4 regions of the Kitasatospora sp. NPDC004723 genome follow, and region 1 is predicted to be linked to each of the others. Evidence: riboswitches for the same ligand, from Rfam matches in the RefSeq annotation. Region 1 holds a riboswitch; each other region holds the start of a gene.

What was found. Region 1 has a riboswitch for cyclic di-AMP ahead of ABZW10_RS23215 (LysM peptidoglycan-binding domain-containing M23 family metallopeptidase). Riboswitches for the same ligand answer to the same signal wherever they lie in the genome.
Region 2: linked by a shared signal. The riboswitch ahead of ABZW10_RS34595 (transglycosylase family protein) and the one ahead of ABZW10_RS23215 (LysM peptidoglycan-binding domain-containing M23 family metallopeptidase) in region 1 are both predicted to bind cyclic di-AMP.
Region 3: linked by a shared signal. The riboswitch ahead of ABZW10_RS08640 (NlpC/P60 family protein) and the one ahead of ABZW10_RS23215 (LysM peptidoglycan-binding domain-containing M23 family metallopeptidase) in region 1 are both predicted to bind cyclic di-AMP.
Region 4: linked by a shared signal. The riboswitch ahead of ABZW10_RS37220 (transglycosylase family protein) and the one ahead of ABZW10_RS23215 (LysM peptidoglycan-binding domain-containing M23 family metallopeptidase) in region 1 are both predicted to bind cyclic di-AMP.

Annotation. Positions count from the first base shown of each region.
Region 1 is NZ_JBEXJT010000025.1:75,171-82,262, forward strand. Features, by position in the region: gene ABZW10_RS23195 (IclR family transcriptional regulator) at 1-357, shown strand, start outside; gene ABZW10_RS23200 (RidA family protein) at 449-856, shown strand; gene ABZW10_RS23205 (DUF2470 domain-containing protein) at 1,004-1,756, shown strand; gene ABZW10_RS23210 (APC family permease) at 1,797-3,359, opposite strand; gene ABZW10_RS23215 (LysM peptidoglycan-binding domain-containing M23 family metallopeptidase) at 3,736-4,755, opposite strand; cyclic di-AMP (ydaO/yuaA leader) riboswitch at 4,759-4,925, opposite strand; gene ABZW10_RS23220 (MFS transporter) at 5,154-6,782, shown strand; gene purB (adenylosuccinate lyase) at 6,802-7,092, opposite strand, start outside.
Region 2 is NZ_JBEXJT010000058.1:38,883-45,974, forward strand. Features, by position in the region: gene ABZW10_RS34580 (alpha-amylase family glycosyl hydrolase) at 46-1,752, shown strand; gene ABZW10_RS34585 (LacI family DNA-binding transcriptional regulator) at 1,778-2,797, shown strand; gene ABZW10_RS34590 (hypothetical protein) at 2,875-3,075, opposite strand; gene ABZW10_RS34595 (transglycosylase family protein) at 3,267-4,460, opposite strand; cyclic di-AMP (ydaO/yuaA leader) riboswitch at 4,447-4,573, opposite strand; gene ABZW10_RS34600 (hypothetical protein) at 4,879-7,092, shown strand, end outside.
Region 3 is NZ_JBEXJT010000005.1:144,497-151,588, reverse strand. Features, by position in the region: gene ABZW10_RS08670 (aminotransferase class V-fold PLP-dependent enzyme) at 1-73, shown strand, start outside; gene ABZW10_RS08665 (Lrp/AsnC ligand binding domain-containing protein) at 90-371, opposite strand; gene ABZW10_RS08660 (rhomboid family intramembrane serine protease) at 368-1,189, opposite strand; gene ABZW10_RS08655 (hypothetical protein) at 1,392-1,646, shown strand; gene ABZW10_RS08650 (NYN domain-containing protein) at 1,997-3,298, shown strand; gene ABZW10_RS08645 (NlpC/P60 family protein) at 3,509-4,552, shown strand; cyclic di-AMP (ydaO/yuaA leader) riboswitch at 4,898-5,054, shown strand; gene ABZW10_RS08640 (NlpC/P60 family protein) at 5,065-6,267, shown strand; gene ABZW10_RS08635 (NlpC/P60 family protein) at 6,516-7,092, shown strand, end outside.
Region 4 is NZ_JBEXJT010000073.1:6,474-13,565, forward strand. Features, by position in the region: gene ABZW10_RS37205 (DUF501 domain-containing protein) at 1-255, opposite strand, end outside; gene ABZW10_RS37210 (septum formation initiator family protein) at 245-757, opposite strand; gene eno (phosphopyruvate hydratase) at 908-2,194, opposite strand; gene ABZW10_RS37220 (transglycosylase family protein) at 2,440-3,372, opposite strand; cyclic di-AMP (ydaO/yuaA leader) riboswitch at 3,378-3,521, opposite strand; gene ABZW10_RS37225 (cytochrome P450) at 3,758-5,044, opposite strand; gene ABZW10_RS37230 (SDR family NAD(P)-dependent oxidoreductase) at 5,253-5,678, shown strand; gene ABZW10_RS37235 (MazG family protein) at 5,733-6,770, opposite strand; gene ABZW10_RS37240 (serine/threonine-protein kinase) at 6,882-7,092, opposite strand, start outside.

The sequences.
Region 1 (7,092 bases):
GCGGTCTCCAAGGTGCTGCTCGCCGACCTACCCGTGCCGGAGCGGCGCCGGGTGGTGGCCGGGATCGACTTCGTCCCGCACACCCCCCGCACCCTGGCCACGCCCGAGGCACTGCTCGCGGAGCTGGAGAAGGTCGCCGCCCAGGGCTGGGCGCAGGACCACGCCGAGCACGAGGCGTTCATCAACTGCGTGGCCGCGCCGATCCGGGACGCCAGCGGCCGGGTGGTGGCCGCCGCCTCGATCTCCGTGCCGGACGTCGTCCTCCCGTACGAGCAGGTGCTGGAACTGCTGCCGCAGCTGCTCGCCACCACCCGGGCGATCTCCGCCGACTGCGGCCAGCCCCCGAACCACCCCTGAACCCGCCGCACCCGCGACACCGTCCAAGAACCCCGCGACACCCCCGAACCCCCGAATCCCCGACCGCACCCCACCGAGGAAGCGAACCCGCATGAGCGACAAGACCGAGATCCGCACCGACGGCGCCCCCGCCCCGGCCTGGATGTTCTCCCAGGGCGTCCGCAAGGGCCCGATCCTCCAGGTCTCCGGCCAGGGCCCGCAGGACCCGGCCACCGGCGAGTACCTGTACCACGGCGACGTGAAGGCGCAGACCCGCCGCACGCTGGAGAACGTCAAGGCGATCGTCGAGGCGGGCGGTGCCACCATCGAGGACGTGGTGATGTTCCGCGTGTACCTCACCAAGCGCGCCGACTTCCCGCTGATGAACGAGGTCTACGCCGAGTTCATCGAGGAGAACGTCAAGCCGGGCGGCGTGAAGCCGTGCCGCACCACGATCTTCGTCGAACTGCCGCAGGAGCCGATGCTGGTGGAGATCGACGCCCAGGCGGTCGTCGGCTGACCCCGCCGTCACCGTCGAAGGGCCCGGACCTCGCGTCCGGGCCCTTCGTGTTTCCGCCCACCCGGCGCCTTGCCCTGCCACCCCCCACATCGTTAGGTTAGGCTCACCTAACCAACAGGCAGGCAGCCAGCCGGAGGTCCCGAACCCATGAGCCCGCACCCCCTCGACGCCGCGACCACCCCGGCCGGCGGGACCGCCGAAGCGGCCGCCGCCGAGCCGAGCGCCGCCGAACGGATCGGCAGCCTGCTCACCGCCACCTCCTCGGTCGTCCTCCGGGCCAACGGCGAGCACCACGAACTCACCACCCCCGTCTCGGTGCACGGCTCCCGGCTGCGACTGCGCGCCCCGCTCGACGCCCCGCTCACCGTCGCCGCCGCCCGCGAACAGGACGGCCTCGCCGTCGTGCTCGACCTCACCGACATCGCCCCGGTGGCCGTCCGCGACCGGGTCCGCGGCCGCCTCACCCTGGCCGGCCGGCTCCACCTCACCCACCTCGCCGACGACGGCCTCAGCGTCCACCTCCGCCTGGACGTCGCCCACGCGGTGCTCTCCACCCCGTACGGCACCACCGCGATCACCGGCGCCGACCTCGCGGCCGCCGCCCCCGACCCGCTCGCCCGCTTCGAGGCCGGTCTGCTCACCCACCTGGCCGACGGCCACCGGGACGCGCTCGACCTGCTCACCCGTCTGGTCGACCCGGCACTGCTCGCCGCAGGACCCGCCGTCCGACCGCTCGCCCTCGACCGGTACGGCCTGGTGCTGCGCCTGGACCACCCGCAGGGCCACCGCGACGTCCGGCTGGTCTTCCCCGAACCCGCCCGCGACGCCGACGAGTTCGGCCACCGGGTGCACCAACTGGTGACCGCCGCCGAACAGGCGCTCCCCACCCGCCGCCACTGAGCCGCCAACCGCCGAGGCAGCAGCACCCACTGATGCACCGTCAGGCCCCGACCGGTGCCGCGCCGTCGGAGCGCTCCGCCGCGTCCGCCAGGACGATCCGCCCCATCCGGGCGTACCGGTCCGGACGGCGGGCGCGCATCCACAGCGCCAGCCCGATCCCGCCCAGGAAGGTGCCGATCACCAGGAACGGGATCAGCCGGAACAGCAGCGTGCCGGCGGCCGCACCGGCGGCGGCCTCCCGGTTGACCACCAGCAGGACCACCACCCCCGCCATCGCCACCCCGCCGACCAGCGGCGCCACCAGCGTCCGGAACCAGTGCGCGGTCCCCGGATGACGGCCCAGCACGTGGAAGTAGCCGACCACCGCGAACGAGCAGAGCGTCTGCACGATCAGGATCGCCATCGTCCCGAGCAGGGCCAGCAGGGTGTACAGATGCGTGTACGGGTCCATCCCGGCCGCCAGGAACCCGGCCACCAGCGCCGCCGCGATCACCGACTGGACCAGCGAGGCGACGTGCGGCGAGCCGTGCCGGGGATGGGTGCGCCCGAGCGCCCGGTGGATGAACCCCTCGCGTCCGATCGCGTACAGGTACCGGGCCGCGCACTGGTGGAAGGCCATCGCGCAGGCGAAGGAGCCGCTCACCACCAGCCACCGGAAGACCGTGACCGCCCAGCCGCCGAGGTGCGCGCCGAGCGGGTCGAAGAACAGGCTGTTGCCGTCCTTGCCGGGCACCAGGCCGCCCGCGACGTCCACCGCGTGCCGCGCGCCGTTGCCGGAGACGATCATCCACGACACCAGGACGTAGAAGAGACCGACCCCGACCACCGAGATCAGCGTCGCCCTGGGCACCACCCGCTCGGGGTCGCGGGACTCCTCCCCGTACATCGCGGTGGACTCGAAGCCGACCCACGAGCAGAACGCGAAGAACAGTCCCAGCCCGGCACCCCCGGTCCCCGTGCCGTCCACACCGCGGAAGGCGTTCAGCGGATCGAGCGCCTCCCCGACGATCCCGTCCGGTCCGCCGCCGGTGAACAGCACCGCCAGCGCGACGGCGCCCAGCACGGCGATCTCCAGCACCAGCGCCACCCCGAGCACCCGGGCGGTCAGGTGCAGGTCGAACCAGGCCATCACCGCGATCACCAGCAGTCCCGCCGCCGCGTACCAGCCCCAGGGCAGTTCCACCCCCAGCTGCGCCGCGACCAGCCCGCGCAGCGCGTACGCGAAGAAGCCGATCACCGCCGCCTCGAAGACGATGTACGCGAGCACCGCCAGCAGCCCCGAGGCCATCCCGAGGACCCGGCCGAGCCCGTGCGAGATGTAGCCGTAGAACGCCCCGGCCGCGGTGATGTGGCGGGCCATCGCCACGTAGCCGACCGAGAAGACGGTGAGCACCAGGGTCGCGAAGACGTACGCGGCGGGCGCGCCGGCGCCGTTGCCCTGGCCGACGACGATCGGGAGGTTGCCGGTCATCGCGGTGATCGGCGCGGCCGTGGCGACCGCCATGAACACCACGCCCGCCAGGCCGACCGAGTCGGCCTTCAGCCGCTCCACCCCCGCGTCCCCGACCGTGTTCCCGACCGCGTCCCCGCGCTGGATGGCCATCCGGCCCCCTTCACCCGCCGTGCCCGTGCCGCCCGCCGGACCGGTCGGGCGGTGCCAACCCGACAGCATCGGGGCGCGGCGCACCGACCCGCAAAACAAGCCGACCCGGCGTCACCACCACCGGGTTGACGACCTGTTCGACCACCGGCTGCCGCGTTCGAGCGGAACCGGCCCGGCCGCGACCGCGTACGAAGGCGGCCGGCCCGGCTCGCGAGAGAGGTCTCGCGAGCCGGGCCGGCCGGACGGGCGTGTCCCGCGCCCGTCGGTCCGCTTGAGGTGCGGCGATCACCCGGTCGAGCGGTCACCCGACATGACCGTTCCGGGAGAGTCGTTTCGCCCCGCACCCAGCGGTGGTGGGTGTGATCCGACCCGAGGGTCAGATCGCGACGCCGTGCGCCCGCAGGTAGGCGATCGGGTTGATGTCCGAGCCGTACTCCGAGCCGGTGCGGATCTCGAAGTGCAGGTGCGGGCCGGTCACGTTGCCGGTGGCGCCGGAGAGGCCGATCTGCTGGCCGACGGTGACGGTCTGACCGATCTTCACGCCGATCGAGGACAGGTGCGCGTACTGGGCGTACTTGCCGTCGGCGAGCTTGATCTCGACCTCGTTGCCGTAGGCGCCGCCGTTGCCGGCCTTCACCACGGTGCCGTTGGCGACGGCGCGCAGCGGGGTGCCGGTGGAGGCGATGAAGTCGGCGCCGGTGTGGTGGCCGGAGGACCACATCGAGCCGGCCACGCCGTAGGCGGTGCCGAGCTTCGGGTTGGCCACCGGGGTGGTGTAGCCGGAGGTGGCGGCGACGACCGGGGTCGTGACCACCGGGGCGGTGAGCGGCTGGACGGCGGGCTTGCCGACCGGGACGGCCGGCGTGGTGGCCGGGGCGGCGGGCTTGGCGGCCGGAGCAGCGGGCTTGGCAGCCGGAGCGGTGTGCTTCGCGGCCGGAGCGGCCGACTTGGTGGCCGGGGCGGCGGGCGCGGCCGGCTTGGCGGCCGGAGCCGCCTTGCTGCCGAGCGCGAGCTTCTGGCCCGGGAAGATGAGGTTCGGGTTGGCGCCGACGACCGAGCGGTTGTGCTCGTACAGCGCCTGCCAGCCACCGTCGACGTGCTTCGCGGCGGCGATCTTCGACAGGGTGTCCCCGCCGACGACCTTGTAGCTCTCCTCGACCGGGGCGGCCGGGGCGCTCTGAGCAGCCGGAGCAGCGGCCGGGGCGGCCTGAGCAGCCGGAGCAGCGGCCGGGGCGGCCTGGGCGGCCGGAGCGGCGGGCTTCGCGGCCGGCACCTCGTGGGCCTGGGCGGTGACGGTGGTCACCAGCGGGAGGGCGAAGGCGGCACCGGTGACGGCGGTGGCGATGCCGATGCGAGCGGCGCGGGGCAGGGCGATACGACGAGCCTGTGCGGGCATGCGAAAGGTCCTCTCCGACGCCTGCGAGGTGAGCTGTCGGGTTCGGGCTGGAGTTGCCCGGCCGCCGATAAAGGCGGCTTCACCCCAAGCCGGACCGCGGGAAATACCGGTCCGGCGACTTACCTGTGGGTCCCCCGCTCCTGCCGTACAGAGTTCGTTGCGTACCACCGGGCAGCGGCAGGACTAGGCGTTCCACCCGGTGGCCACCCGGGCTGACGCCGGGCGGTCGCTGAACTAAAACTCATCCGTTCGGGTGAAGCAATGTCGATCTACGCGACCCGGGACCAAAGTCCGCATTGCCGTGACGCTCCGCTCGGAATGCATGCACAGTACGCACACAATCCATTGACGGTGCGCACGTGATCCGCAACCCTGCGCCCATATGAAAACCAGTACGTATGCGATCACTTACGGAGAGGCCACCACCCGACACACCCCCGGTGACCCTTGTCACGTGGGCCCCACGGGACGCACCATGGGCCGTGGCCACCTCCGAGGCCGGCACCCTGCGGTTGGGCACCGCGCAGGGTCGCTGGGTACTTCTGGCAACGGTGCTCGGCTCCAGCATGGCGATGCTCGACGGGACCGTCGTGAACGTCGCGCTGCCCCGGATCGGCGCCGATCTCGGCGCCCAACTCGACGCCCTGCAATGGACGCTCAACGCCTATCTGCTCACCCTGGCGGGCCTGATCCTGCTCGGCGGCGCGCTGGGCGACCGCTACGGACGGCGCCGGATCTTCCTGCTCGGCGTGGTCTGGTTCGCCGCCGCCTCCGCGGCCTGCGCCGCCGCGCCGAACATCCAGGTGCTGATCATCGCGCGCGCCGTGCAGGGAATCGGCGGCGCACTGCTCACCCCCGGCTCGCTGGCGATGCTCCAGGCGGTCTTCCACCCGGACGACCGCTCGGCGGCCGTCGGCCTCTGGTCGGGGTTCGGCGGGGTGTCGGCGGCGGTCGGCCCGCTGCTCGGCGGCTGGCTGGTGGACGGTCCCGGCTGGCGGTGGATCTTCCTGCTGAACCTGCCGCTGGCGGCGCTGGTGGTGGCGGTGTCCGCCCGGCACGTGCCGGAGAGCCGGGACGAGTCCGCGACCGGCCGCTTCGACGTACTCGGCGCGGCACTGGCCGCCCTGGCGCTGGGCGCCGTCACCTATGCGCTGACCGCCGCCGGGAAGGGGCTGTCCCCCGTGGTCTGGGTCACCGGGGCGGCGGGACTGCTGCTCGGATCCGCCTTCATCGCCGTCGAGCGCCGCACCCCGGAGCCGATGCTACCGCTCGGCCTGTTCTCCTCGCGGCTGTTCACCGCCGTGAACCTGGTCACCCTCGCCGTCTACGCGGCGTTCAGCGGCGTCTTCTTCCTGCTGGTGGTGCAGCTGCAGATCGTCTCCGGCTTCTCCCCGCTGGTCTCCGGGCTGGCCCTGGTGCCGATCACCGTCATCATGCTGGTGCTGTCCGCCCGGGCCGGCCGGCTGGGCAAACGGATCGGCCCCCGGCTGCCGCTCACCGTCGGCCCGATGCTCTGCGCGGTGGGCGTGCTGCTGATGCTGCGGATCGGCCCCGGCGCCTCGTACTGGACGGACGTGCTGCCCGCCGTCTCGGTGATGGGCTTCGGCATGGTGCTGCTGGTCGCACCGCTGACCGCCACCGTGCTGGCGGCGGTGGACGTGCGGCACGCGGGCATCGCCAGCGGCGTCAACAACGCCGCCGCCCGGGCGGCCGGCCTGCTGGCGGTCGCCGCGCTGCCCGCGCTGGCCGGCCTCAGCGGGGACGCCTACCGGGTGCCGCACGCGGTCGACTCCGCCTTCCGCACCGCGATGCTGATCTGTGCCGGGCTCCTGGTGGCCGGCGGGCTGACCGCGCTGGTCGCCGTCCACGGCAATGTGCTGGCCCCGGCGGACGAGCGCCCGGTGGCCGAACCGGACTGCCGCTACACCTGCCCCACCAACGGCCCGCCGCTCGACCCCGGGCACCCCGCCGCCGTCCCGGCCGAGCACGGCGAGGGCCCCGCCGCCTCCTCGGCGACGGGGCCCTGAGAAGAGAACCGACGATCCGTCAGAGGATGTCGCCCGGCGCGTACTTGGCGGCCTCCGGGTACGCGGCCGCGACGGCCTCGATCCGGCGGACGACCTCGGCGACCTGCGCGCCGGCCGCACCGGTGAAGGACAGCCGGTCGGCCAGCAGCGCGTCCAGCGCGGCCCGGTCCAGCGGGATCCGCTCGTCGTTCGCCAGCCGGTCCAGCAGCTCGTTCTCCCGGGCGCCGGCCCGCATCGCGAGCGCCGAGGCGACGGCGTGCTCCTTGATGACCTCGTGCCCGGTCTCCCGGCCGACGCCCGCGCGCACCGC
Region 2 (7,092 bases), on a different contig from region 1:
GACGTCCCGACAGCTCCGCCCGCCACTTCCCAAGGGATACCGTCCATGACCCAGAACCTGGCCGACACCTCCCGGCCCGCCACCGACGCCACCGCTCACGAGGCCGGTGCCGCCGCGGACCGAGGCTGGTGGCGGGACGCGGTCATCTACCAGGTGTACCCGCGCAGCTTCGCCGACTCCAACGGCGACGGCATGGGCGACCTGCCCGGCATCCGCAGCCGCCTGCCCTACCTGCGCGACCTCGGCGTGGACGCCGTCTGGCTCTCGCCGTTCTACGCCTCCCCGCAGGCCGACGCCGGCTACGACGTCGCCGACTACCGCGCCGTGGACCCGATGTTCGGCACCCTGCTGGACGCCGACGCGCTGATCCGCGACGCGCACCAGCTGGGCCTGCGGATCATCGTGGACCTCGTCCCCAACCACTCCTCCGACCAGCACGAGTGGTTCAAGCGCGCCCTGCGCGAGGGCCCCGGCTCCCCGCTGCGCGACCGCTACCACTTCCGCCCCGGCAAGGGCGAGAACGGCGAACTGCCGCCCAACGACTGGGAGTCCATCTTCGGCGGCCCGGCCTGGACCCGCACCCAGGACCCGGACGGCACCCCCGGCGACTGGTACCTGCACCTGTTCGCCCCGGAGCAGCCCGACTTCAACTGGGACAACGCGGCCGTCGCCGACGAGTTCCGCTCCATCCTGCGCTTCTGGCTGGACATGGGCGTCGACGGCTTCCGCATCGACGTCGCCCACGGCCTGGTCAAGGCCCCCGGCCTGCCCGACCTCGGCGGCGCCGACCAGCTCAGGCTGCTCGGCAACGACGTCATGCCCTTCTTCGACCAGGACGGCGTGCACGCCGTCTACCGCAGCTGGCGCACGATCCTCGACGAGTACCCGGGCGAGCGGATCGGCGTCGCCGAGGCCTGGACCCCCACCGTCCAGCGCACCGCCAATTACGTGCGCCCCGACGAACTGCACCAGGCCTTCAACTTCCAGTACCTGGGCACCTCCTGGGACGCCGCCGAGCTGCGCGCGGTGATCGACCTCTCGCTCGACTCGATGCGCCCGGTCGACGCCCCCACCACCTGGGTGCTCTCCAACCACGACGTCACCCGGCACGCCACCCGGTTCGCCAACCCGCCCGGCCTCGGCACCCAGATCCGCACCCCCGGCGACCGCCCGCTCGGCCTGCGCCGCGCCCGCGCCGCCACCCTGCTGATGCTCGCCCTGCCCGGCTCCGCCTACGTCTACCAGGGCGAGGAACTCGGCCTGCCGGACGTCACCGACCTGCCCGACGAGGTCCGCCAGGACCCGTCGTTCTTCCGCCAGGCCGGCCAGGACGGCTACCGCGACGGCTGCCGCGTCCCGATCCCGTGGTCCGGCACCGAGGCCCCGTACGGCTTCGGCCCGACCGCCGGCGGCCCGTCCTGGCTGCCGCAGCCCGCCGAGTGGGCGGCGCTCAGCGTCGAGGCGCAGACCGGAGACCCGACGTCCACCCTGGAGCTGTACCGCTCGGCGCTGGCCCTGCGCCGGGCCCGCCCCGAACTCGGCGCCGGCACCGACGTCGAATGGCTGGACAGCCCCGAGGGCACCCTGGCCTTCCGCCGCGGCTCCTTCGTCTGCACCGTCAACACCACCGGAGCCCCGGTGTGCATACCGGCCCCCGGCCGGCTGCTGCTCACCTCCGCCGACGCCGACCCGGTGGTGACGGACGGCGAGGCGGTGCTCGCCGCGGACAGCACCGACTGGTGGGCGGTCTGACGTGGTTGCAATAGGCTCTGGAACCGTGACTACGGCGCGACTCTCAGACATCGCGGCGCAGGCGGGGGTCAGCGAAGCCACCGTCTCCCGCGTGCTCAACGGCAAGGCCAACGTCTCGGCCACCACCCGGCAGACCGTGCTGGCGGCCCTGGACGTGCTCGGCTACGAGCGGCCGACCCGGCTGCGACAGCGCAGCGCCGGGCTGATCGGGCTGATCACCCCGGAGCTGAGCAACCCGATCTTCCCGGCGCTGGCCCAGGTGATCGAGCAGGTGCTCAGCCGGCACGGCTTCACGCCGGTGCTCTGCACCCAGACGCCGGGCGGCTCGACCGAGGACGAACTGGTCGAGATGCTGGTCGACCGGGGCGTGGCGGGCATCGTCTTCGTCTCCGGTCTGCACGCCGACTCCACCGCCGACCACGACCGGTACGCCCGGCTGGCCGGACGCGGGGTGCCGTTCGTGCTGATCAACGGCTACAGCGAGCGGATCGACGCGCCGTTCATCTCGCCCGACGACCGGGCCGCGATGTGGATGGCCGTCCAGCACCTGGCCGAACTCGGCCACGAGCGGATCGGTCTGGCGGTCGGCCAGCAGCGGTACGTGCCGGTGCTGCGCAAGATCGAGGGCTTCACCGCGGCCATGCGCGAGGTGCTGGGGTACACCGCGCAGGAGGCCCAGGGGCTCGTCCACCACACGCTGTTCAGCGTGGAGGGCGGGCACGCGGCGGCCGGGGCGCTGCTCGACAAGGGCTGCACGGCGATCGTCTGCGGCAGCGACATGATGGCGCTCGGCGCGATCCGGGCGGTCCGGCAGCGGGGTCTGTCGGTGCCTCAGGACGTGTCGGTGGTCGGCTTCGACGACTCGCCGCTGATCGCCTTCACTGAGCCGCCGCTGACCACCGTGCGCCAGCCGGTGGAGGCGATGGCCACCGCGGCGGTGGACGCGCTGCTGGAGGAGGTCGGCGGGAACGCCGCGCAGCGCGGGGAGTTCATGTTCCAGCCGGAGCTGGTGATGCGCGGGTCGACCGGCGCCCGCGCGCGCTGAGCGGAGCCGGGAGGGGCCCGGGAGCGAGCTGCTCCCGGGCCCCTTCGGTGTGCCCGGGTCCTCGGGCGTTCCCGGGCTCAGCCCTCCTGGGCGTGGGGGCGCTCCTGGGACACCCGGTGGCCGTCGGCGGCGTCGCCGGTGCGGGCCTCGGTGCGCCGGCCCCGCTCCAGGTAGTCACGGAGGATCAGTTCGACGGCGTCCTGCGGGCTGCTGGTGCCGGACAGCATCATCACGTCGATCGCGAGATCGGCGTCGAGCGAGACGGTGACCTGGGCCATGGTGACTCCTTCTCGGGGGCAGGGCAGCAGCATGCCCGCTGCGGCCCCGTTCGGCCACGGCCGTGCGGCGCCCGGACCCGCCGCGGCACGTCCGGGCAGGCCGAAGCCCCCGGGGAGGAGCGGCAGGACTCTCCCCGGGGGCGTCGGTGTGACGGTGTGGCAGGTGTGGCAGGTGTGACGGTGTCGCGGGATCAGACCCGGCCGGCGAAGTCCGGGGCCCAGTTGGCGACGGTCTGGACGCGCACGCCCGAGCTCGGGTTGGCGGCCTCGACGTACCTGCCGTCGCCGATGTAGAGCGCGACGTGGTAGACGCCGGAGTCCTTGCCGTTGTTGGACCAGAACAGCAGGTCGCCCGGCTTGAGGGCGTCCAGCGAGACGTGGGTGGACGCGGCGGCCTGGTCGGCGGCGACGCGCGGGACGGAGATGCCCGCGGCGCGCAGCGCGGCCTGGGTGAGGCCGGAGCAGTCCCAGCCGCCGTTGCCGGTGCCGCCGTAGACGTAGGCCTGGCCGACCTTCGACTGGGCGAAGGCGACGGCGGCGGCCATGCTGCCGGTGGCGGTCGGGGCGGGGGCCGGGGTCTCGGCCTGCGCGGTGGGCTCGGTCGCGGGCGGGGTGGCCGGGGTCGGGGCCTGGCCCTGGGTGCCGCCCTGGTCGCGGTTGAACCAGTCGAAGCCCTGGCCGGTGGCGCGCTCGCCGAGGGTCAGGTGCTGGCCCGGGTAGATGGCGTGCGGGCCGTCGGTCAGGGTGGCGCGGTTGAGCTCGTACAGCCGCTGCCAGCCGCCCTGGACCTGGTGCCGGTCGGCGATGGTGGACAGCCAGTCGCCGGCGACCACGGTGTAGTCCTCGGCGGCCTGCTGACCGGCCTGCTGACGCCACTGCCGGTTCTGCGGGGCCGTGGCGGGCTTCTCGGCCGGCTTGGCGGCCGGGGCCGGGGTCTGGGCGGCCGGCTTGGTGGCGGCGGCGGAGGAGGTGTCCACCGCGGCCGGGGCGCCGCCCTTGGTCAGACCGGCCTGGACCGAGCAGACCGGCCAGGCGCCGGGGCCCTGCACGGCCAGGACCTTCTCGGCGATCGCGATCTGCTGGTCCTTGGTGGCCAGGTCGGCGCGCGCGGCGTAGCCGGTGCCGCCGAACGAGGCCCAGGTGGAGTTGGTGAACTGGAGGCCGCCGTAGAAGCCGTTGCCGGTGTTGATGCTCCAGTTGCCGCCGCTCTCGCACCGGGCGACCTTGTCCCAGGTGGCGACGGAGGCGGCCGAGGCGGTGCCGGCGGTCAGGCAGGGGATGGTGAGGCCGATGCCCGCGACGCCGAGGGTGGCGATCGCGCGACGGGTACGGCCGGACAGTCGGGTGCCGTTGGTGGGCAGCATGAAGACGCGGTCCTCTCCCACGCCTGCGAGGTGAGCTGTCGGATTCGGGCTGGAGTTGCCCGGCCGCGCTGTGGACGCGGCTTCACCCCTAGCCCCGGGCCGGTCCGTGGACCGGTCCTGGGCGAACTACCTGTGGTTCCCCCGCTCCTGCCGTGGTGCATTGCGCTGCCAGTGCGCCCGACGGCAGGACTCGGCGTCGCGGACGAACTGGGTCCGTGTGGCCACGAACGGGGAGCACGTTAAGCAGAGGCGCGTTCAAACCGCAAACATGTGTGACGCTCATCACGGTTTACGAAGGCCCGGCCGAATGGCTGTCCTTCATGATCAGAAATGACCGATTTCCCGCAATGCCGGTCGTGGCCCGTGCAACTGCCTATGCTTCAGAGCGTCGGCGGCACGCCGGCACGCCGCAGCCGTCCGGGGAGAGGGCTACGCACCGATGGGCATCGACGAGGAGCCGGATGCCTCCCGTTCGGCCGTTCGGCCGGCTGGAGCGCATCGCCGGGCAAAGCACCGCAGAGCGGACATCCCACCCGAACCATCCCGAACTCACCTGACCCGCCGGGCGTTACTGCGCTGGCTCGCCGTCGGCACCGCCTTCGCGGCGATCAGCGGGGAGGAGGTCCTGCGCCGCTCGCTGACCGGCGAGACCCGGCTCGTCACCCCGGCCGCCGTCATCGGGACGACCCCGACCGAGGCCGCCGGACCGATGGGCCCCGACGGCGGCCATGGCGGCGCCCCGCCGGACGGCACCGGCCCGCCGGGCAGCGGAGCCCCCGAACAGCCCGCCCCCGCGCCCACCGTGGACCAGGGCGGACGCCGCTGGTCCGACCGGGCCGGCTGGGGCGGCAACCCGCCCGGCCCGCGCAGCGCCGTACGGATCACCGACCGGGTGCTGCTCGACACCGACGCCGAGGTCGGCTCCCTGCTGGTCGAGCCCGGCGGCGCGCTCACCTTCGCCGCCGACCGCACCCTCACCCTCGCCGCCACCGGCAACGTCGAGGTCCGCGGCGCCCTCGCCCTCGCCCCCGACGGCGCCCACGTCCACACCCTGCGCTTCCCCGGCGTCGACGAGAAGCGCTTCCAGGGCGACGGCATGAAGGTGGTCGACACCGACGTCGGCCTCTGGGTCACCGGCGCCGGCTACCTGCGACTGGACGGCGCCGCCAAGACCGCCTGGGTCCGCGCCGAGGGCGAGCTCAGGGCCGGCGACACCGCCCTCGCCCTGGCCGCCCCGCCCGCCGGCTGGCTGCCCGGCGACGAACTCGCCGTCACCCCGACCGGCCCGCCCGACCAGGAGGACTTCGCCGACCGCTACGACCTCGTCACCATCCGGTCCGTCAGCGGAACCACCGTCACCCTGGACACCCCGCTCGAGCACCCCCACCCGAAGGTCGCCGCCGGAGGGGGCGTCACCGTCGGCGCCGAGGTGCTCAACCTGACCCGCAGCGTCCGGGTCGAGGGCACCGCGAAGGGCCGCAGCCACGTCCACCTCACCAGCTCCCGCCGCGCCGACGTCCGGCACACCGCGCTGCGCTGGGTCGGCCCGCGCGCCGGCACCAAGGAGACCTGGAAGGGCCCGGACGGCACCGCCCCGGTCACCGCGCCGGTGCTCGGCCGCTACGGCCTGCACTTCCACCGGCTCGGCGACGCCGCCCGCGGCACCGTCGTCGAGGGCGTGGTGGTCCGCGACGCCGGCAGCCACGCGTACGTCCCGCACGCCAGTCACGGCATCACCTTCCGCGGCTGCATCAGCCACGAGACCTGGGAGGACGCCTACTGGTGGGACGGGCCGCTGGACACCCGCACCCCCCAGCAGCCCTCCGACGACATCGTCTACGAGTCCTGCGTGGCCTCCCGCACCCTGCTCGAACCCAACCCCCGCGCCTACCGGCTGACCGGCTTCAACCTCGGCGCCGGCACCGGCGGCAAGGCGCTGGACTGCGTGGCGGTCGGTGTGCGGGGGGCCAACGGCGCCTCCGGCTTCGAGTGGCCGGAGAACAGCGAGGGCGTCTGGACCTTCCAGCGCTGCCTGGCCCACAACAACCTGCAGGACGGCATCTTCGTCTGGCTCAACGCCAAGCAGCACCATGTGGTCACCGAGTTCGCCGCCTACCACAACGGCGGCTGGGGCATCGAGCACGGCGCCTACCTCAACGACTTCGACTACACCGCGAGCGTGCTCTACGGCAACGCGGCCGGGGGAGTGGCCCTGCACGCGCTCGGCCGGGACAAGGGCACCGTCTTCGACGGGCTGCTGATCGACGCCGCCGGGCACAGCGACTTCGCGGTCTCCACCACCCGGCACGAACTCGCCGGCGAGTCCGTCACCTTCGGCCGCTGCCGCTTCACCGGCTACCGCCGGGCCGGGATCGCCTTCCGCGCCGGGGCCGACGGCAAGCCGGACGACCTGCTGGTACTGGACTGCGAGTTCGGAGGCAACGAACTGTGGCTGGACCCGGAGGCCGGGCCGCCCAAGAACATCCTGCTGCGCCGGGCCGGCTCCACCGAGGTGCTCCAGGTGCGCCGGGCCGGCGAGGAGGGCACCGCCCAGCCGCAGTGGAACGCCGCCGCGGCCGTGGTGCCCACCCTGGCCGGCCAGTCGCGGGCGGTGCAGCCGCCCGCGCTGCGACTGAAGGACGCCGCCGCGCCC
Region 3 (7,092 bases), on a different contig from region 1:
CACGGACGGCGCGGCCTGGACCTACCGCAACGAGGGCGGCCGCTGCGTCGCGGACACCCGCCGGGAGGGCTGAGGCCCCGCCGACGGCGCTACTCGTCCAGACCGATCGAGAAGGCCGCTTCCAGGTCGTGCTGGGAGTAGGTGCGGAAGGCGATCTGGGTCTCGGTGTGGGCGACACCCGGGACCTTGTTGAGCCGGCCGGGAATCACCTCGGCGAGGTCGTCGTGCCGGCCCACCCGCACCATCGCGACCAGGTCGTAGCCGCCGGTCACCGAGTAGACCTCGCTGACGCCCTCGATGGCGGCGATCGCCTCGGCGATCTCCGGGATGCGGTCGACGCTGGTCTTGATCAGGACGATGGCGGTGATCACGGTGGCGTACTCCTTTGTGAGGTGCCGCCAGCGTATCGGGCGGTCCGGGGCCGGCGCCCGGTCAGGGTGCAGGCGTAGAGGAACCCGGCCGCGAAGCCGATCACGTGCACCAGGTACGCCACGCCGGGCCCGGCGGCGTGCACCGACCACCACTGCAGGGCGAACCAGAGCCCGAGCACCAGCCAGGCCGGGAAGCGCAGCGGCAGGAAGAGCAGCAGCGGGACGAGCGTGGTGACCCGGGCCCGCGGGTGGAAGCGCAGGTAGGCGCCGAGCACGGCGGAGATCGCCCCGGAGGCGCCGATCAGCACCCGGGTCGCGTCCGGCGAGTGCGCCTCGGCCAGTGCGAAGCCGTAGGTGGTCAGCGCCCCGGACGCCAGATAGAAGAGGAGGAACCGGGGGCGCCCCAGCCGCCGCTCCACGGTGGGGCCGAAGACGTGCAGGAAGAGCAGGTTGCCCAGCAGGTGGAGCCAGCCGCCGTGCAGGAAGAGCGCGCTGAGCACGGAGAGCGCCGGGTGCTTGCCCGGGGTGGGCGCGGCCGGGCAGCCGGGCACCGGGTCGGGGGCCTCGGCGAGCTGGCCGGCGGTCAGCGGGCGACCGGTCAGCAGTTCGGCGGGGACGGCCCCCCAGCGCTGCTCGTAGCGCTGCTCCGCGCAGACCCGGGCCCGGCCGTGGCCGTAGAGCGGGTTGAGCCCGGCGGCCGGTCCGAGCAGGAAGACCGCGGTGTTGAGCGCGATCAGCGCGTAGCAGACGGCCGGTGCGGCGGCGGCCGGACGGCCGAGGCGCGCGCCGGTGAGGTCGGGGAGGACCGGGAGGGCCATGGGCCCCAGCATCCCTCCGGCACGCGGCGCCCACCGTGCGGTTACGGCAGGTGGGCTACCCGGTGCGGGCCGGTCGGCCGGTGGCCGTGAAGGTTGCCCCAGGCAATAGGCTTGGGGCGGGCAATCCCGCCTCCCGCCGCCGACGCCGGGGCTCCGGGGGGAGCGCCTGAGCCCACCCAGGGACCACCCGAGAGGACCCCCGATGACCGTCCCCGCCCTGACCGCCGAGACGCGCTGGCGCTGCACGCTCTGCGGCAACCTGACCCGCTTCGACGTGACCCGGACCGCCCGGGTGACCGAGTTCCTCCACTTCGACCTGGCCGGCGAGTCGAAGGTCGAGGAGACCCAGGTGCTCAGCGAGACCGTCGAGTCGGTGCGCTGCCGCTGGTGCAACGCGGTGGACCAGGTCGAACTGGTCGCCCGCCCGGGCGCGGCCGACGGCGCCGAGCAGGCCTGACCGCCTGATCCGTGCGGCGGGCGGTGCGGGGCATGGCCGACCGCCGCACAGGACAATACAGAGAGAACGCACGAGTGTGACGGGGGCGGCGGCCGGGGGCCGTACCCCGCTGGACCAGGATCGGAGCCGAGGACGTGGTGGACGCAGCGAAGGAGCCCGGCGGGCCGCAGGGGCGGCAGCCCGCTGTGGACGCGCGGACGCCGGACGCGGCGGGGGCCGCCCCCTCCGGCACCGACGCCCCGGCCGAGGCGGCCGCCGGCGAGGAGTCGGGCGGCGGTGACGAGCCGGCGGCAGCCGTCGACGGGTCGGCCCGGGACGTCGCGGGCAGCGCGACGGGCGGCGCCGAGACCCTGGACCGGCCGCTGCCCGAGGGCGTGCGCCGGCGTGTGGTGGGCCTGGCCTCCGACGCGCTCGGCGGGCTGCCGCTCGCGGAACTGCCCCAGTCGCTGCGCCAGTACGCCAAGTTCACCCCCGCGCGCCGGGCCAAGTACGCGGCGACCGCGCTGGCGGCGGCGCTGGAGGCGGAGCCGGCCTTCCGGTCGCGGATAGCGGAGCGGCTGCGACTGGGCCAGCCGGACCTGGTCAGGGCCCTGGAGTCGGGCACCGTGCCGGGCGCCGCGGACCCGATGGACGTCGCGGCGGCCGCCTACCTGGTGCGCTCCGCGGGGTGGAGCCGGCTGGTCGCCGAGGCCGGCGAGGAGGCCGAGCGGGCGGGTGCCGAGGGCGCGGCGGCCGAGGCGGCCCGGCTGGTGGAGAAGCTGCAGGCCGAGCTGGCCGAGGTGCGCTCGGCGGCGCGCGCCGACCTGGACCGCCAGCGGGCCGAGTCGGAGGACGTCCGCCGGGAGGCGGATTCGCTGCGCCGCAGGCTGCGGTCGCTGGAGAGCGACACCCGGAGGGCGCAGGCGGAGACCCGTAAGGTGGCCGCCGAGCTGGAGGCGGTCAGGGCGCAGGCGGCGGCCGAGCGGAACACGGCGGAGAGCGAGGCGCGCCGGCTGCGGCACCGGGTCACGGAGCTGGAGAACGCCGCCGAGCAGGGGCGCCGGTCGGCCCGTGAGGGGCGCGGCGTCGAGGACATGCGGCTGCGGCTGCTGCTGGACACCGTGCTGCAGTCGGCGCAGGGGCTCCAGCGGGAGCTGGCGCTGCCGGTGTCCCAGATCCGCCCGGCGGACCTGGTGGAGGCGGTGGAGCCGGGCTCGGCCTCGCCGCACGACGTGGCGCGGCGCGGCCTGGCCGAGGACGATCCGGCGCTGCTGGACCAGCTGCTGGCGATCCCGCAGGTCCATCTGGTGGTGGACGGCTACAACGTGACCAAGACGGGCTATCCGACGCTGCCGCTGGAGCAGCAGCGGATCCGGCTGCTGGGCGGGCTGGCGATGCTGGCGCAGCGCACCCAGGCGGAGGTCACCTGTGTGTTCGACGGCCAGGACCTGGACGTGCCGGTGATCATGGCGCCGCCGCGCGGGGTGCGGGTGCGGTTCAGCCGGACCGGGGAGACGGCGGACGAGCTGATCCGCCGACTGGTCCGGGCGGAGCCGCAGGGGCGCCCGGTGGTGGTGGTCTCCACCGACCGGGAGGTCGCGGAGGGCGTGCGGAAGGCCGGCGCGCGCCCCGTCGCATCGGTCCTGCTGCTGAACCGGCTGGCCCGGCCGTAACCGCCCCCGGGCGCGAGCAGGCCGGCATGACGGCTGGTCAGCGCCCTGATGGCAATGTTGTGCGAGTTCTGTGAAGTCAGATCGGCGGCGCGGGTTCACGCGATCGGGGGAGTGGCGCGAATCGTGGATCTTCACTAGGGTCTGGCGTCAAACCTATTTTCCGGATTCTCACCCGTTCGGGTGAGGCCATTGGAAGAAGGAGCCGGTCCCTTGGCCTCCCACCGCCGTCCCAAGCAGCCGAGCCGCGCGCGGGTCTCCGTGCTCACCGCTGCCGCTGCGACCGCGGTCGCTCTCTCCGCCCAGGTCGCCGCCCACGCCGCGCCCAGCCCGTCGCCCAAGAAGGACGACGTCAAGGCGCAGATCGACCAGCTGCAGGAGGAGGCCGAGCAGGCCACCGAGCGGTACAACGGCGCCAAGGAGCGCGCCGACCAGCTGCGCAAGCAGGCCGACCAGCTGCAGGACCAGGTGGCCCGCGGCCAGGAGCAGATGACCCAGCTTCAGGCCGGGCTGTCCGAGGTGGCGGGCGAGCAGTACCGCACCGGCGGCATCGACCCGTCCGTCCAGCTGATGCTCTCCTCGGACCCGTCCGGCTACCTGGACAAGGCCTCCAGCGTGCAGCAGGCCAGCTCCAGCCAGGCCGAGGCGCTCAAGGGCCTGCAGGACCAGCAGCGCCGGCTCGACCAGCAGAAGACCGAGGCCGCCGCCGTCCTGGCCTCGCTGGACACCACCACCAAGGACCTGAACCAGTCCAAGGCCGAGGTCAACAAGAAGCTCAAGGAAGCCCAGGACCTGCTGAACTCGCTGAGCGCCGCCGACCGCGCCGCGCTGAAGACGGCGCAGCAGCAGGCCGACCGCGCCTCGCGCGGCAACGAGCGCACCGACCTGGGCAGCCTGCCGCAGGCCAGCGGCATGGCCGGCGCCGCGGTCTCCAACGCGATGGGCAAGCAGGGCTCGCCGTACGTCTGGGGTGCCACCGGCCCGAGCACCTTCGACTGCTCCGGCCTGATGGTCTGGGCGTACGGGAAGGCCGGCGTCTCGCTGCCGCGCACCTCGCAGGCGCAGGGCAACTACGGCTCCCGGGTGCCGTCGCTGGCCGAGGCCCAGCCGGGCGACCTGATCATCTACCGCGACGACCGCAGCCACGTCGGCATGTACATCGGCAACGGCATGGTGGTGCACGCGCCGCACACCGGTGACGTGGTGAAGGTGATGAAGGCCGACGCCATGAAGATCAACACGATCCGCCGGGTCTGACGGACCGGCACGACACGCCCGGGGCGCCCGCCGAGGGCCCCTGTGATCAGCGCCACCTCCGCACGGGGGTGGCGTTGGCGTTTCGCCCACCCGTTCGACCGTCTGACGGAAAATGATCAGCCGGACGTGGATGGTTGGTCACGGTCGGTCATATTCACAAAAGAACTTGGGCATTCTTCCGGCTTTTTTCTGACAAGGATTTGAACGGATCACGGATCTGTTACTAGGGTCGTGACTCGAACCACGCACAGTCGATCACCCAGCCTGGGTGGCGGCGGGGTTCGCCGCCGAGTTCGCGAAGCAGTGGGACGGGGCCTTCGGGTCGCCCGTTCGAGTGAGGACCCAGCAGTCGGGGGGCCCGCTGTGGAGCGGAGCCGGGGAACCACGTTCCTCCGGGGTGAATCGGCGCCAGGCCGGCCGCGCGAGCGGCGGGTGAGGCGTCGTAGGGCACGCTTCCGCCCGAACCCGTCAGCTCACCCGGTAGGCGGATGAGGAAGAAGGAGTCCGCCTTCGTGGCGTCCCATCGTCGTCCCAAGCCCGCCGGCCGCGCCCGTGTCTCGATCCTGACCGGGGTCGCCGCCGCTGCCGTCGCCCTCTCCGCGCAGTCCGGCGCCCACGCCGACCCGGCGCCGACCAAGGACCAGGTCAAGGAGCAGGTCGACCAGCTCAACGAGCAGGCCGAGGTCGCCACCGAGAAGTACAACGGCGCCCAGGCCAAGCAGCAGGAGCTGCAGAAGCAGGTCGCCGAGCTGCAGGACAAGGTGGCCCGTCAGCAGGCCTCGGTGATCGAGGCGCAGGGTGGTCTCTCCGAGATCGCCGGCGAGCAGTACCGCACGGGCGGCATCTCGCAGACCGTCCAGCTGATGCTCTCCGCCAGCCCGGACAACTTCCTCAGCCAGGCCGACGCCCTGAACCAGGCCGGCTCCACCCAGTCCGGCGCGCTGAAGGAGCTCCAGGAGCAGCAGCGCAGGCTCGACCAGGACCGCACCGAGACCCAGGCCAAGCTCGGCGAGCTGGAGGCCACCACCCAGCAGCTGAAGTCCTCCAAGGAGGAGGTCCAGGGCAAGCTGCAGAAGGCCCAGGACCTGCTCAACACGCTCACCGAGCAGGAGCGTCAGGCCATCCGCGCGGCCGAGGAGAAGGCCGCCGCCGAGGCGAAGGCGAAGGCGGACGCCGCCAAGGCCGAGGCCGCCAAGGCCGCCAAGGAGAAGGCCGACGCCGAGCGCGCCTCCCGGGACAACAACCGCAGCAACCTGAGCGCGCCGTCCTCGGGTTCATCGAGCTCCTCCGGCTCGTCGAGCTCCTCGACCGCGTCGGCCCCGGCCGCCGAGGCCGCCAAGCCGGCCGCGCCCGCCGCCAACGGCTCGCGTGCCGCCGCCGCGATCGCCGCCGCCGAGAGCAAGCTCGGCTCGCCGTACGTCTACGGCGCCACCGGCCCCAACTCCTTCGACTGCTCGGGCCTCACCGGCTGGGCGTACGCCCAGGCGGGCGTGTCGCTGCCGCGCACCTCGCAGGCGCAGGCGACCGCCGGTACCCAGATCGGGTCGGACATCTCCAAGGCCCAGCCCGGCGACCTGGTGATCTTCTACGGCGACCGCCACCACGTGGGCATCTACGTGGGCGGCGGCCAGGTCATCCACGCCCCGAAGCCGGGCGCGTCGGTCCGCTACGAGTCGGCCTCCAACATGCCGGTCAACACCATCGTGCGCCTCTGACCCACGGTCGGCAGGCTCCTCGGGCCCGGTCCCCCGCGCGGGGGACCGGGCCCGCGGCTTTCCCCGGCCCGACGGGGCGCTCGGTCCGCGAACCGATCTGACGTCCGATTAGTGTCCGAATATTCGGGTTCGGAGGGGTTTGGAATCGGTTGCCCGGACTCGCTAACGTCTGCCACCGGACGCCCGCTTCGACCGCCGCCCGTCCCGGCGCGGCGGCGGGCCGGGCCCAGGATCGGAGCCGACGTCGCATGGCCGTGCACCGCCGTTCCCCGCTGTCAGGTGCGCACGCGCTCGCCCGGGCGCTGGTGTTCACCGCGGCGGCCACCACCGCGCTCGGCGTGGCGACGGGCGGCTGCGCCCAGGCCGCGCCCGGCTCGCCGGACGGCCCGGCCGACCGCAAGGACGTCAAGGCCCAGGTGGAGCAGCTCTACGACGAGGCCGAGCAGGCCTCGGAGCGCTTCAACGCCGCCCAGGAGGCCCAGCAGAAGCTCCAGTACGAGACCGGGACGCTGCAGCAGCAGATCGCCGTCGCCCAGGACGAGCTCAACCGGCTGCGCGGCGACCTCGCCACCGTGGCCGGCGCCGAGTACCGCGGCGGCGGGATGACCCGTACCGTCCAGCTGATGCTCTCCACCGATCCGGAGGGCTACCTCTCCCGGGCCCGCACCCTCGACCAGGCCGCCGAGCGACAGAACGAGACCCTGCACGAGGTGGTGGGCCGTCAGCGGGTGCTCGACCAGCGCCGGGCCGAGGCCACCGCCAAGCTCGCCGAGCTGGAGCAGACCCGCAAGGCGCTGGCCGAGAGCAAGCAGCAGATCCAGCAGC
Region 4 (7,092 bases), on a different contig from region 1:
CCGGGCGCTCTGCTCCTTCATCACGCCGTCCGCCTCCAGGGTGCCGATCAGCGAGGCGGCCTTGGGGCAGGTCAGGTAGTACAGCGTCGGGAACGGCGTGCCGTCCGGCAGTCGGGGGGCCGTCTCCACGACGTCCGGGTTGCCGCACGGGCAGCGGTGGGCCACGCCGCGCAGGCCGCGCGGGACCCGGCCGAGCTGCGCGGCGATCGCCGCGACGTCCTCGTCGGAGACGGTGGGGTGGTTCTCAGTGGTCATGGGAGGAGCTGTCTCCAGCGGGGGCGGGGGCGGGTGGTGAGGGAGGGGCGGGCTGCCCCGGGGTGGCGGGGGTCACCGGCGCGGGAGCGGCCAGGGGTGCGGCGGCGGCGTCCACGGAGTCCCAGACGCTGGCGTACCAGGGCCGGGCCGCCTCGGCCGGACCGGCCGCCGGGCCCGCCGCGGGCGCCGGAGCGCCCAGCGCGGACTTCGCCGCGTCCTGGGCCGCCGGGTCCACCGCGATGTACGGGGTCTCCCCCGGCATCGCGTAGTGCAGCCGGGTGCGGGCCTGCGCCTTGACGTACTCCGGGTCCTGCCAGCGGGCCTTCTCCCGGCGCAGCTGCTCGACCTGCTGCCGGGCGTGCTCAGCCCGGGCGCGCTGCGCCGAGATCTCCGAACGCTGCGAGATGAACTGCCGGGTCGGGTAAGCGAGGATCGCCACCAGGGAGCAGAGCACCAGGACGAGGACGGTCGCCCGGCTCGTGAACCGAGGCCGGGCCGCCAAGCCCGGGATCCTCCAGCCTGCCATCTGCGGTGTCCCCTCCTGGTCGCGACGGTGCCCCGCCGTCCACCCTACGGGGTGAACGGCGGGGCACCGGTCAGGCGTGCGCTACCTGGCGTCCCGGCGATACCGGCCGGGCGCCGCAGGTCGGGCTCAGCCCTCGTGCTTGAACCGCGGGAACGCGCCGCGGCCGGCGTACTCGGCGGCGTCGTCGAGGATCTCCTCGATGCGCAGCAGCTGGTTGTACTTGGCGACGCGCTCGGAGCGGGCCGGGGCGCCGGTCTTGATCTGGCCGCAGTTGGTGGCGACGGCCAGGTCGGCGATGGTGACGTCCTCGGTCTCGCCGGAGCGGTGCGACATCATGCAGCGGTAGCCGTTGCGCTGGGCCAGCTCGACGGCGTCCAGGGTCTCGGTCAGCGAGCCGATCTGGTTGACCTTCACCAGCAGCGCGTTGGCGGTGCCGGTCTCGATGCCGCGGGCCAGACGGGCCGGGTTGGTGACGAACAGGTCGTCGCCGACCAGCTGGACCTTGTCGCCCAGCTTCTCGGTCATGGCCTTCCAGCCGTCCCAGTCCGACTCGTCCAGCGGGTCCTCAATGGAGACCAGCGGGTAGGCGGCGACCAGGCCGGCGTAGTACTCGATGAGCTCGGCGGAGGAGAGCCCCTTGCCCTCGAACTGGTAGGCGCCGTCCTCGTAGAACTCGGAGGAGGCGACGTCCAGGGCCAGCGCGACGTCCTTGCCCGGCACGTAGCCGGCCTTCTGGATGGCCTCGACGATGAGGTCCAGGGCCTCGCGGTTGGAGTCCAGGTTCGGGGCGAAGCCGCCCTCGTCGCCCAGGCCGGTCGACAGACCGCGCTCCTTCAGCACGCCCTTGAGGGTGTGGTAGACCTCGACGCCCCAGCGGACGGCCTCGGAGAAGGACTCCGCGCCGATCGGGGCGATCATGAACTCCTGGATGTCGACGTTGGAGTCCGCGTGCGAGCCGCCGTTGAGGATGTTCATCATCGGGACCGGCAGGACGTGCGCGTTCGGGCCGCCCAGGTAGCGGAACAGCGGCAGGTCGCTGGCCTCGGAGGCGGCGTGCGCGACGGCCAGCGAGACGCCCAGGATGGCGTTGGCGCCGAGCGAGGACTTGTCCGGGGTGGCGTCCAGGTCGAGCATGGCCTGGTCGATCAGGCGCTGCTCGGTGGCGTCGTAGCCGACCAGCTCGGGGCCGATCTGCTCGATGACGGCCAGGACGGCCTTCTCCACGCCCTTGCCGAAGTAGCGGTTCTTGTCACCGTCGCGGAGCTCCAGCGCCTCGAAGGCACCGGTGGAAGCACCCGACGGGACGGCGGCACGGCCGGTGCTGCCGTCGTCGAGGCCGACCTCGACCTCGACCGTGGGGTTGCCGCGCGAGTCGAGAATCTCACGAGCGACGACGACATCGATGGACGGCACGAGGCATCTCCTAGCGGAAGCAGGTTCGGCTGACGGTGGGGTGCAGTCGGCCGGACGATTGCGGAGTCGTTACGACCAGAGCCTAACCGCACGGGCTGTCCGGGCCACGTCGACCTCGGTTCCGTCTCAGCGTGTGGCCGTGCTACCCACCGGTAGTTCACCTGGTTGCCCGACCTGCGGGGCCCGGATGCGGACGAAGGGGACCGATCGGCCCCCTCCGTCCGTCCGCGGGATCGGACCGGCCGTCAGCCGAGGGTCAGGACCTGGCCCGGGACGATCAGGTTCGGGTCGCCGCCGACGGTGCCGCGGTTGCCGTCGTACAGCGCCTGCCAGCCGCCGGAGACGCCCTGGGTGGTGGCGATCCCGGCGAGCGTGTCGCCGGACCGGACGGTGTAGCCCTGGCCGGCCGACTGCTGCTGCTGCGCGGCGGGGGCGCTCTGGACGGGCTGGGCGGCCGGCTGGCCGGCGTACTGCTGGTAGACGCTCTGGTGGCTGGTCCAGTACCAGGCGCCGTTGTTCTGGTACCAGTACACCTTGGCGTCGGCGTCCCAGCCGGCCTTGCCGGAGAAGGCCGGCGCCTGCGGGGCCTGCTGCTGGGTCTGCTGCGGGGCCTGCTGGGTCTGCTGGGCGCTCTGCGGCGCGTACTGGCGGGCCTGCGGCTTGGCGGCCTGCTGCTGCGGCTGGGCCTGCGGCGTGGCGGCCGGCTTCGGGGCGGCGGGCTTCGGGGTCTGCTGCTGGGCCTGCGGCTTCGGGGCGGCCGGCTTGGCGTCCGTCGAGGTGTCGACCGCCGCCGGGGCGCCGCCCTTGGTCAGGCCCGCCTTCTGGGAGCAGACCGGCCAGGCGCCCGGGCCCTGCGAGGCGAGGACCTTCTCGGCGACCGAGATCTGCTGCCCCTTCGAGGCCTGGTTGGCCTGCGGCGCGTAGGCGGTGCCGCCGTACGCCTTCCAGGTGCTGGAGGTGAACTGGAGGCCGCCGTAGAAGCCGTTGCCGGTGTTGATGCTCCAGTTGCCGCCGCTCTCGCACTGGGCGACCGCGTCCCAGGTGGAGGCCGGGGCGGCGGAGGCGCCGGTGGCGCTCAGGATGGGCATCGCCAGCCCGACGCCGGCGACACCGGCGACGGCGATGGCCTTCTCGGCCTGGGTACGGCGACGGTGACGACCGGTTCCAACGAACAGCATGAAGAGGTCCCTCTCCGCACGCCTGCGAGGTGAGCTGTCGGGTTCGGACCGGGAGGTGGCCCGGCCGCGCGGAGGCGGCTTCACCCCTAGCCGTGGGAGACGGCGCAAAACCTGGGTCCCCCGCCCCTGCCCAGGGTTCTGATCGGTTTCCCGTGGTGCGGCGGGCAGGACTCGGCGTTCCGCGCACGGGGCTCGCAGCTGCGAACTCCACGGAGAGTAGACAGATCTTCAGAGCAATCACAAGCTCATATCGCAGATATCACATCAACATCACGTCATGTGATTGATTGCCTACCAACCGAGGCGGTATGTCCGGATTGAGGATGGTTCAGACCCCCTGAAAGTGGGCAACGGAGAGTCCCCATCAGCCGGTTGTGCCGGTTCGTCAGCTCCCCGAACCGGCCTCCGGAACCGCTCCGAGCTGCGCTTTCTCCGGCGTGAATTCCACCGGAAGCTCACGGAGTCCACGCATGATCAGACCGCCGCGCCAGCGCAGGTCGTCGGGGTCGGCGGCCAGCCGCAGGTCCGGCAGCCGGGTCAGCAGGGTGGCCAGCGCGGCCCGCCCCTCCAGCCGCGCCAGCGGCGCGCCGATGCAGTAGTGGATGCCGTGCCCGAAACCCAGGTGCGGGTTGTCCGCGCGGGCCAGGTCCAGGGTGTTCTCGTGGGCGAACCGCGCCGGGTCCCGGTCCGCCGCCGCGAGCACCACCAGCACCGGGTCGCCGACCGGGATCGCCACCCCGCCGATGGTCAGCGGACTGGTCGCGAACCGCCAGGTGGCCAGCTCCACCGGCCCGTCGTAGCGCAGGAGTTCCTCGATCCCGGTCTCCAGCAGCGCGCTCTCGCCACGCCCGACGGACTCCTGGAGCAGGGCCCGCTGGCCCGGGTTGCGCAGCAGCGCGTACACGCCGTTGCCGATCAGGTTGACCGTCGTCTCGAAACCGGCGAACAGGAGGATGAAGGCCATCGCCGCCGCCTCGTTCTCGGTCAGGTGCTCGCCGTGGTCGCTGGCCCGGATCAGCCCCGAGATCAGGTCGTCGCCGAGGTCGGCCCGCTTGCGGTGGATCAGCTCGGCCAGGTACGCCCGCATCCGCTTCACCGCGCGCCCCACCCCGCCGCGCCGGCCGCCGCCGTGACGGATCATCATCCCGGCCCAGTCCCGGAAGTCGTCCTGGTCCTCGGCCGGCACCCCGAGCAGGTCGCAGATCGCGTAGATGGGGAGCGGGAAGGCGAACTCGTGGATGAGGTCGGCCGAGCCGCGCGCCGCGAAGCCGTCGATCAGCCGGTCGGTCAGCTGCTGCACCCGCGGCTCGAAGGCCGCCACCCGGCGCGGCGTGAACGCCTTGGACACCAGCCGGCGCAGCCGGGTGTGGTCCGGCGGGTCGATGTTCAGCAGGTGCGTCATCAGATCGGCCTGGCGCTCGCCCGGGATGCCGACCCGGCCGGTGCGGTGGGCCTGCTCGCTGTGGTGCACCGGGTTCTTGGAGAGCCGGCTGTCCGCGAGCGCCTGCCGGGCGTCCGCGTACCGCGTGACCAGCCACGCCTCGACCCCGCTCGGCAGGGTGGTCCGGTGCACCGGCTCGTGCTCGCGCAGCCACGCGTACGCGGGGTACGGATCGGCGGCGAACTCCCAGGTGAACAGGGGCGGACGGGCGGAGGCGGGCTGAGCTGGCATGGGTCGACGGTATCCCGGGCGTGTCCCGGTGACCGCACGGCGTGCACACGGGCTCTCGGGGCACCGGGCGAAGCCCTTCCGCGTGGCAGGCGTGAGCCTGGTCACCTGAGGGGTAATTCCTGTTGCGGAGGGTCAGGACCTGCCTACGATCCTCCGCAAGATGTCCGTGGGCGACGGTGCGGAGCCGCCCACAGGGAGGAGCAAGGCCATGCGGGTCACCGGTTCGGTCGTCGTGATCACCGTCCTCGCCGGCGGGTCGGGGGCGGACCTCGCCCGCCGCTTCACCGCGGCGGGCGCCGCCGGCGTGCTGATCGCCGACCAGCAGGCCGGGGTCGCCGAGGACCTCGCCACCGAGCTCGACCGGCCGGGCTGCCCGGTCGTCGGCGTCTGCGGCGACGTCCGCCGCCCCAGTGACGTCGCCGCGCTGGTCGACACCGCCGAGAAGCACCTGGGCCCGATCGACCTGTTCTGCGTGGCCGGGCCGGACGGCGAGCGGATCGTCTCCCTCTCCGACCTGCCCGACCACCTCGACCTGGAGCGGCTCGCCGAACTCGTCGCCCTGGTCGGCGAGGCGATCGGCGAGGTCGTCGTCCCGGCGCAGCGCCGTCCGGTGGAGGACGTCGCCGCCGTCTGAGGCGCCGCCGTCCGGGTGGGGCCGTTCGGGGTGGGGCGCCCGGGGGCGTGACCGCTACTCCTCCGGCTTCAGGCCCTCGGCGGCGCGCACCGCGTCCCGGTAGCCGCGGGCCGCGGCCCGCAGGGCGGCGTCGACGTCGACCCCGGCGTCGTGCGCGCGCTGCGCCACCGCGAGCAGCAGCCGGCCCGCCGACTCCGCCGTGAGGTCGGCGGGCAGCTCGTAGGGCTCGTCCGGCACGCCCGCGAATCCGGCCCGGCGCACCCGGGACACCAGCTTCGCCGCGTACGCGAGCGAGGGCAGCCCGGCCGGCACGCCGTCCAGCACCGATTCGCGCTCCGACTTCTCGGCCGCCTTGAGCGCCTCCCAGCTGGCCTCCACCTCGGCCGGACCGCTCGCCTCGGCGTCGCCGAACACGTGCGGGTGGCGGTACATCAGCTTGTCGACGATGTCGCCCGCCACGTCGTCGATCGAGAAGGCGCCGGTGGGGTGCTCCTCGGCGATCCGGGAGTGGAAGAAGACCTGGAGCAGGACGTCGCCCAGCTCCTCGCGGAGCATGTCGCGGTCCCCCTCCTCGATCGCCTCGACCAGCTCGTAGGCCTCCTCGACCAGGTACTTCACCAGGCTGGCGTGGGTCTGCTCGGCGTCCCACGGGCAGCCGCCCGGCGAGCGGAGCCGGTCCATCACGGAGACCAGGTCCAGCAGCCGCGCGCCCGGCAGGTCGTAGGAGCCGGGCAGCACCTCGATCTCCGGCACCTCGCCGGCGTGCTCGACGGCGAGGCGGGCCAGCGCGTCGGTCAGCCCGGGGTCGCCGTCCGGGCTGCCCAGCCAGACCGTCGGGCCGGCGGTGGCGGGCAGCTCGGCCGGGGCCCCGGTGAGCAGCCGGGCCAGCGCGGGGGCGGAGCCGGGGGTCACGATCCGGACCTCGACGCCGGCCTGCGTCACAGCGGGCAGCTGCGGGTGGTCGGGGTCGGCGGCGAGCACCCGGCCGGCCGACCGCAGCGCCTCCCAGGCGGGCCAGGAGAGCAGACCGGGGGCCACCCGGTGGGTGGTGATGAGGAGGATCAGCTTCGCACCCGGGGGATTCGTCGTCACACCCCGAACCTACCCGCCCGGCCCGCGGCCCCGCCCCCCGGTTTGTGCGCCCGCCGCGGCCTGCCCGGCGCGTGCCCCGCCCGTGCGGCCCCGCCCTTCGCTCGCCCCCGGTCAGCCCTGCGGGGGCCAGGGGGTGGCGGCGGTGCGGTGGGGCTGGAGGGTGTCGAGGGTCCGGCGCAGACGGCGGACGGCCGGGTGGTGGGGCCCCTCGCGGCGTTCGCGGTCGAAGAGCAGCTGGAGCAGCCACGACCAGGCCGCCTCCGTCTCGCCGAGCGAGGCCAGCAGCACGCCGATCCGCTCCCGGAGGTCCAGCAGCCGCTCC